2 regions of the Neorhizobium sp. PAMB6630 genome follow, and region 2 is predicted to be linked to the other one. Evidence: predicted binding sites of a transcription regulator. Region 2 holds the regulator's gene; the other holds the start of a gene.
What was found. Region 2 encodes PhoB, which activates phosphate uptake and scavenging genes when phosphate is short. Its sites were predicted from a motif close to TGTCATNNANCTGTCAT; they were not measured.
Positions count from the first base shown of each region.

Region 1 (4,186 bases), 1.9 Mb from region 2:
AACGGGCGCCATGGAAGCCATTAATGTGGCCACCACGACAGCCAACACCATGACGGCCCCGGTTGCGGCATCCCCGCTTTCCAGGTCGCGTCAGGATATCTCGCCTGATCTCCAGACCGCCTCCTTGCGCTCGACACAAAAGCCCGAGGAAAAACATCTCGGCATTCCCGCCGACGTCTCGGAAGGCTACGCCGCCATTCCGACGCCGCGTCCGCGCCCTGCCTCGTCCAGCACCTCTTCGATGCTGGCTTATGCATCGCCTGCCCAGCCACTGTCTTCGGTCTCCAACGATTTCTTCCCGCCGGCGCCCGGTGCTCCCGTGCCGGAAACGGCAGAGGCCAGCACGCCGACGCTGAACAAGCTGATCAAGCGTTATGCCGGCATGTATGGCGTGCCGGAATCTCTCGTCCACCGCGTCGTGCATCGCGAAAGCCGCTACGACCCGAAGGCTTACAACAAGCGCGGTTATTTCGGCCTCATGCAGATCAAGTATTCCACGGCAAAGTCGATGGGATATGGCGGCACGCCGGAAGGCCTGCTCGATGCCGAGACCAATCTGAAATACGCCATCAAATACCTGCGTGGCGCCTGGCTGGTGGCCGATAACGAGCCGGATGACGCAATCGGCCTTTATGCCCGTGGCTATTATTACGATGCCAAGCGCAAGGACATGCTCTACGTCCTGAAATAGGCTGCAGACGGCGTGACCGTTACAGCGCCTCCTGCAATGCCTGAACCAGCGCGCCCGGGCGATATCCTGTTGACGCCGGAGACAGGCCGAGACGCACCACCACCAGCCGTTTTGAAGGAATGACTGTGACGCTCTGACCGTCATGGCCTTGCAGCGCAAACTGGTCGTTCGGCACAGCAGCCCCCTCCCCCGCCCTCCGAGATGCAAGCCATGTCTGCATGCGGGAATAACGCCCGCCGGATGTCGCGTTCGCACGCCACATATCCTCGACCAGATCCGCCGGCAGGATGGTGCGGCCCTGCCAGACACCTTTGTCTGCCAGAAGAAGCCCGAAGCGTGCCCAGTCACGCGCCGTCGCATACAAGTAGGAACTGCCGGCAAAGGTTCCCGACTCGTCCGGTTCAAACACCGCGCTCCCCATCCCCAGCGGCTCAAACAGCGCCTTGCGCGGATAGGCCAGCGCCTGTTCAGCATTGCCCAGTCGGTCCATCCAGATGCGCGACAGAAGCACGGCCGTACCGGAGGAATAGTTGAACTCCGTGCCGGGTTTCGCGGCAAGCGGCAGGCTTGCGGCAAAGCCGGCCATATCCGGCTCCAGAAACAGCATGCGCGTGACATCCGCCACGGTGCCATAGTCCTCGTTGAAGGCAAGACCGCTTTCCATGCCGAGCAGTTGCGCAACGGTGATATTTGCGCGCGCGTCGCCCTTCCATGCGGGAAACAGGTTGTTTTCGTCGAGCGCCATGCGCCCATCGCGCACCAGCGTGGCGATGAGGGCGGCATTCACCGTCTTCGTCATCGACCAGCCAAGGAGAGGCGTCTTCGCATCGAAACCCTTGCCGTAGCGCTCTGCGACGATACGGCCGTCCTTCACCACCACCACGGCCCGCATACCCGGCCCCGTCAGGTCATCGCGCGACAGGATCTCCGAAATATCCGGGCGCGGCGTCACCGTCTCACCTATCGGCCAGAGAGCTTGGGGCTCCGCCGCCGATTCGCGCGCATCAGCTGCCAGATTGACGGCGACAAGGCTTTCAGGCTTTGCGCCATCCGCCAGCACGCTGCACCCGAGCCCTCTACGGTACATCGCCGTCACCGGCGCGATGCCGCCGACAAGTGCTGCATGGACAAGGCCCGCATCTCGCTCGACATTCACCCGCATCAGCCGCAGCAGCGGATTACCGGGCGCCTGCACATCCTCAGACAGCACCTCTGCCGGCTCGCGCCCCGCCAGAAACACGTTCGAGCAGACGATCTTTGCCGCATAACCGCTTCCCACCCGCAACAGAGTGGGCGGCGAGGCTTGAAGCCAGACGAAGCCGGCAACCAGCAACAACGCGAGAAAGACGAGGGAAAGTTTTGCAAGACGAAGCACAAGGCGCATCAGATCGTTCCTGTTGGCGGCGGCGGCATGCCGCCTCCAGCGCACCGCCAGATGTCAAGCCTGGTGCCCAAGTGCGGCGGCATGAGGACACGTCATGAAACTGTAGCAGCAAGCGGCTACAGCCGTTTGACACTCATGACGAGGCAACGGGAATAGAGCATGGCCGAGATTGCACCGGAAGCCGGATTTCTGAAGAATGGAAAGCTGAAGACTGCACTGCTGCAGCACAAGGCATTGTCAAAGAGCGGGCTTTCCGAACGCCTGTTCGGCCTGTTGTTTTCCGGCCTTGTCTATCCGCAGATCTGGGAGGATCCGGATGTCGACATGGCGGGCATGGCGCTGTCTGAGGGCCACAGCATCGTCACCATCGGCTCCGGCGGCTGCAATATGCTGGCTTACCTCTCCCGCTCGCCGCGCTCCATCGACGTGGTGGATCTCAATCCGCACCATATCGCGCTCAACCGCCTGAAGCTTCAAGCCTTTGCCGCCCTTCCCTCGCATGCCGACGTGGTGCGCCTTCTTGCCACGGAAAACGCCGGCACCAACGGGCGCGCCTTCGATCTGTTCATCGCCCCGAAGCTGGATGACAAAACGCGCGCCTACTGGCAGAAACGCAGCCTCACCGGGCGGCGGCGCATTTCCGTTTTCGAACGTAATATCTACCGCACCGGCCTGCTCGGCCGCTTTATCGCTGCCGGCCACCTTTTGGCGCGGATGCATGGCGTAAACCTCACCGAAATGGCGGCCATGGGGTCGCTTCGCGAACAGAGGCAGTTCTTCGATACCCGCATCGCGCCCCTCTTCGACAAGCCGTTGATTCGCTGGCTGACGAGCGCCAAAAGCTCGCTGTTCGGCCTTGGCATTCCGCCGCAGCAATATGACGAGCTGGCAAGCCTTGCGCCGGATGGCTCGATTGCGCCGGTGCTGCGCCAGCGGCTGGAAAAGCTTGCCTGCCATTTTCCGCTGCGCGACAACTATTTCGCCTGGCAGGCCTTTGCCCGCCGCTATGCGCTGCCGCACGAGGGCTCCCTGCCGACCTATCTGAAGGCCGAAAACTACCGCACCATCCGCAACAACGTGTCGCGCGTTGCCGTGCATCATGAAACCTTCACCGACCTTCTGTCGCAAAAGGCCGCCGGCACGGTGGATCGCTATGTGCTTCTGGACGCGCAGGACTGGATGAACGACCGCCAGCTCAACGATCTCTGGGCCGAGATCAGCCGCACCGCCGCGCCGGGCGCCCGCGTCATCTTCCGCACGGCGGCCGAAAAGAGCATCATCGAGGGGCGCCTTTCGCCGGCGCTGCGCGACCAGTGGCATTATCTCGAAGCCCGCTCCGGGGAACTGAACCTTCAGGACCGCTCGGCCATCTATGGCGGCTTCCACATCTATGAGAAAGCGGCATGACGGCGCTGGGCGGGACAGGACCAGGGACAAGAACAGGGCCGACATCCGATCATGCCGCCCGCATGGACCGGATGTATCGCTACCAGCGCCATATCTATGACCTGACGCGCAAATATTACCTTCTCGGCCGCGACCGGGCGATCCGTGACCTTGCGGTGCCGAAGGATGGCACGCTTCTGGAAGTGGGCTGCGGCACGGGCCGCAACCTTCTGCTCGCCCACCGCATCTATCCCCGCGCGCGTCTTTATGGCCTCGATATCTCCAGCGAAATGCTCGCCACCACCCGCGCCAATTTCCGCGGCAAGGCGGCAGAGCCGATGCTGAAGGTGGCGGATGCGACGACGTTTTCGCCCGCCGATTTCGGCACGGATGGTTTCGACCGCATCCTCATTTCCTATGCGCTGTCGATGATCCCCGACTGGCAGGGCGCGCTGACGGCAGCCCTTGGTGCGCTGAAGCCCGGCGGTTCGCTGCACATCGTCGATTTCGGCCAGCAGGAAAACCTGCCCGTCTGGTTTCGCGCATCGCTGCAGGCCTGGCTGTCGCGATTTCATGTGACGCCGCGCGCAGACCTTGCCGAAGCGATCGAGGCCCGCCTTGAGCAGTTCGATGCCGACATGATGTTCGAGACAACGGGCCGTGGTTACGCCTGGCATGCGATCGTCCGTCGCCGCAGCTGAGAGATCCCAAGCGCTTGATTTCAC
Region 1 covers NZ_CM177836.1:1,458,496-1,462,681, reverse strand. Annotated here, with positions in the region: gene AC4CWF_RS06940 (transglycosylase SLT domain-containing protein) at 1-691, shown strand, start outside; gene AC4CWF_RS06935 (serine hydrolase domain-containing protein) at 711-2,075, opposite strand; gene AC4CWF_RS06930 (BtaA family protein) at 2,235-3,482, shown strand; gene AC4CWF_RS06925 (class I SAM-dependent methyltransferase) at 3,479-4,162, shown strand.
Region 1: a site for PhoB is predicted at 2,166-2,182, ahead of AC4CWF_RS06930 (BtaA family protein). Genes of this name have one in related genera too.

Region 2 (4,186 bases):
CTGCAGCGTGCGGGCCTCTGGAACGAAGCAAAGGACCGCCTGCAGGAATCTGGCACCGGCCTTTCCGGTGGCCAGCAGCAGCGCCTCTGCATTGCCCGCGCCATTGCCGTTTCGCCTGAGGTCATCCTGATGGACGAGCCCTGCTCGGCGCTCGATCCGATTGCGACGGCCAAGGTGGAAGAGCTGATCCACGAACTTCGCAGCAATTACACCATCGTCATCGTCACCCACTCGATGCAGCAGGCGGCCCGCGTGTCGCAGCGCACCGCCATGTTCCATCTCGGCCAGCTGGTCGAGGAGAACGACACGGACAAGATGTTCACCAACCCGGATGATCAGCGTACGCAGGATTACATCATGGGCCGCTTCGGCTGATTGCCGTTACACCCATGCCCTTGCGCTGACACCCCTATCCGAGGACGCCAAATATGCCTTCGCACATCCTTTCGGCCTATGACGAAGACCTGAAATATCTGAACCGCCGGATTTCCGAAATGGGCGGCCTTGCCGAGCAGATGTGCGGCGATGCCGTGCGGGCGCTGGTCAATTCCGATGGCGCGCTTGCCCAGAAGGTCATCTCCGACGATGTGATCCTGGATCACGCTGAACGCGAGATCCAGGAAAAGGCGATCATCACCATCGCCAAGCGCCAGCCGATGGCGGCTGACCTGCGCGAAATCATCGGAACGCTGCGTATCGCTGCCGATCTGGAGCGCGTCGGCGACCTTGGCAAGAACACTGCCAAGCGCGTCATCGCAGTGCAGGGCACCGGCGTGCCGCGCAAGCTTGCTCGCGGCCTGGAACACCTGTCGGAGCTTGCGCTGGTTCAGCTGAAGGAAGTGCTGGACGTGTTTTCCAGCCGTTCCGTGCAGAAGGCCGAAGCCATTCGCCAGCGCGACGAGGAAATCGACGCGATGTACACCTCGCTGTTTCGCGAGCTGTTGACCTACATGATGGAAGATCCGCGCAACATCACGTCGTGCACGCATCTTCTGTTCTGCGCCAAGAACATCGAGCGCATCGGCGACCACGCCACCAACATCGCCGAAACCATCTATTACATCGCAACAGGTGCCCAGCCTGAAGGCGAGCGCCCCAAGGACGATACGTCCAACACGCTTGGTGCTGTGGCCGAGTAAGGCCATACTGACGGAGTGCCTGAACCATGCTGCCCAAAATTGCGGTTGTGGAGGACGAGGAAGCTCTCAGCGTCCTCCTGCGCTATAATCTCGAGGCCGAAGGCTACGAGGTCGAGACGATCCTGCGCGGAGACGAGGCGGAGATCCGCCTCCAGGAACGGTTGCCGGATCTGTTGATCCTCGACTGGATGCTGCCGGGCGTATCGGGCATCGAGCTTTGCCGGCGCTTACGCATGCGTCCGGAAACCGAACGGCTGCCGATCATCATGCTGACGGCACGCGGTGAGGAAAGCGAACGGGTGCGGGGCCTTGCCACCGGTGCCGACGATTACGTCGTCAAGCCGTTCTCGACGCCGGAACTGATGGCGCGGGTGAAGGCCATGCTGCGACGTGCTCGGCCCGAGGTTCTCTCCAGCGTGCTGCGCTGCGGTGATATAGAGCTGGACCGCGAGACGCACCGCGTTCACCGTAAAAGCCGCGAAGTGCGGCTTGGGCCGACGGAATTCCGCCTCCTGGAATTTCTGATGGCCTCGCCGGGCCGCGTCTATTCACGCTCGCAGCTGCTCGATGGCGTCTGGGGCCATGATATCTACGTGGATGAACGCACCGTCGACGTGCATGTCGGGCGCCTGCGCAAGGCACTCAACTTCTCCAACATGCAGGATGTGATCCGCACCGTGCGCGGCGCCGGATATTCGATGGAAGCCTGAAGCGCGTTCGTCACGTCTGATGAAACACGGTTTTGACGCCCGGCGGCTCTTGGCTCCGGGCGTTCTTTTGTCGGCTTTTTCAGGGTGTCTCCAGGCACAAAAAAACGGGCGCGAGGCCCGTTTTCAGAGTGCTGAGCGGCAAACGCTCGAAAAGATATCAGGCGCGGGCAGCAGCCGAGATGTTGGCAGCCTTACGACGCTCGTTGACCGGCTGGTAGGCGAGGCGAGCGTGATATTTGCAGTAGGGCGAGGTATCGGCAGAATCCGAACCGCAGAAGTGGAAGTCGTCCTTCAGGGGATCGCCCATCGGCCACTTGCAGGTGCGTTCCGTCAGGTCCGTCAGCGAAAGCTTACGCGACATCGGTACCACGACATTGCTCGGGGCGCGGAATTCCGTCGGCTGTACGGCCTCGACTTCCGGCGCTACCACGGCAACACCAACCGCATGGGGTGTGGTACGGGCAGGATTGGTTGTGGTGCGGGCCGCAAAGTTCGGGGCGCGCGGAGCAGAGGTGGTGCGCTTGGGCGCGGTGCGCGCCGTTGCCTGCGTGCCGCCGGCCTTGACGCGGCCTGGCAGGTTGAGACGGTGTACCTTGCCGATCACGGCGTTGCGGCTGACGCCGCCCAGCTGTGTTGCGATCTGGCTTGCGCTCAGGCCTTCGGCCCAAAGCCGCTTTAGTCTCTCGACGCGCTCGTCCGTCCAGTTCATGCCATCTCTCCGCCGTAGGGGCTGTGCGGACAGAATCGCTCACCTGCCGGCGGGAAGATTTCCTGCCGGACATACCATATATATGTGCTTGGTGACTAGTTCCGCCGCATGCAGTCTAGTAATTGATCTTTAACCTATCGACCCCGGGACTCGCTGACAAGAGTCGGCGGAATCGCGGCGAATCGATTTCAGGGTTTTCCCCAACTTGCTTTTAAGGCGAGTCTTTTTTGTCACAGCGCAAAAGCTTCGCGCAAGCCAGCCTCACGCAGCGGAAATCCCCTGAAATTCAAGCGATTTGTTGACAGTTGATCCTGAAATGCCGATAGTGCGCCAGCCGCCGCTTAAGGCGGCATTTTTAGTTTCTGGTTTGAATTCCGGCGGCCGTGCCGCCACAAGGGATTATCGTTGCCCAAGGAGTGATGTCGCCATGGCTGAAGCCGCACTTTTCGACACCTTTGCACGGGCTCCGCTGCGTTTCGTGCGCGGCGAGGGCGTCTGGCTCGTGACGGAAACGGGCGAGCGATATCTCGATTTCGGCGCAGGCGTTGCCGTGACCTCCTGCGGCCATTCCAATCCGCATCTGGTCGCGGCGCTGAAGGACCAGGCCGACAAGGTCTGGCACCTGTCCAACCTCTATGAAATTCCCGAGCAGGAACGGCTTGCCCGCCGCCTGACCGAGGCGACCTTTGCCGACAAGGTGTTCTTCACCAATTCCGGTGCGGAAGCGCTGGAATGCGCCATCAAGACGGCGCGTCGTTACCATTATTCCAAGGGCCACCCGGAAAAATTCCACATCATCACCTTCGAAGGCGCCTTCCATGGCCGCACGATCGCGACGATTGCTGCCGGCGGCCAGGAAAAATACATGGAAGGTTTTGGGCCCAAGGCGCCCGGTTTCGACCAGGTGCCGTTTGACGACATGGACGCGCTGAAGGCGGCCATCACCGAAAACACCGCAGCGCTGCTGATCGAGCCAATCCAGGGCGAGGGCGGCATCCGTGTGGTGTCGAAGGAATTCCTGCGTGAACTGCGCCAGATCTGCGACGACAACGGCATCCTTTTGATGTTTGACGAGGTGCAGTCCGGCGTTGGTCGTACCGGCAAATTTTTTGCCTATGAGGCAACCGGCATTACCCCCGATATCATGGCCGTGGCCAAGGGCATCGGCGGCGGTTTTCCCTTCGGCGCCTGCCTTGCCACTGCCGAGGCCGCCTCAGGCATGAAGCCCGGCGTTCACGGCACGACCTATGGCGGCAATCCGCTCGCCATGGCTGTCGGCAATGCCGTGCTCGACGTGGTGCTGGCCGATGGTTTCCTCGACAATGTGCGCGATGTGGCGCTGGTTTTCCGCCAGGGCCTTGCCTCGCTCAAGGACCGTTTCCCCGACGTGATCGAGGAAATCCGCGGCGAAGGCCTGATGCTGGGCGTCAAGGCGCGCGTGCCCGCTGGCGAACTGGCGCTGGCCATGCGCGAGGAACATCTGTTGGGCGTTCCCGCCGGCGATAACGTCATTCGTCTGCTGCCGCCGCTGGTGGTCACGGCGGAAGAGGCCCGTGAGGGCATTGCGCGCATCGAGCGTGCGGCCGAAAAGCTCAGCCGCGAACAGTTGAAGAAAACGGCCTGACGGG
Region 2 covers NZ_CM177836.1:3,433,281-3,437,466, reverse strand. Annotated here, with positions in the region: gene pstB (phosphate ABC transporter ATP-binding protein PstB) at 1-375, shown strand, start outside; gene phoU (phosphate signaling complex protein PhoU) at 429-1,139, shown strand; gene phoB (phosphate regulon transcriptional regulator PhoB) at 1,166-1,849, shown strand; gene AC4CWF_RS16350 (GcrA family cell cycle regulator) at 2,007-2,558, opposite strand; gene AC4CWF_RS16345 (aspartate aminotransferase family protein) at 2,986-4,182, shown strand.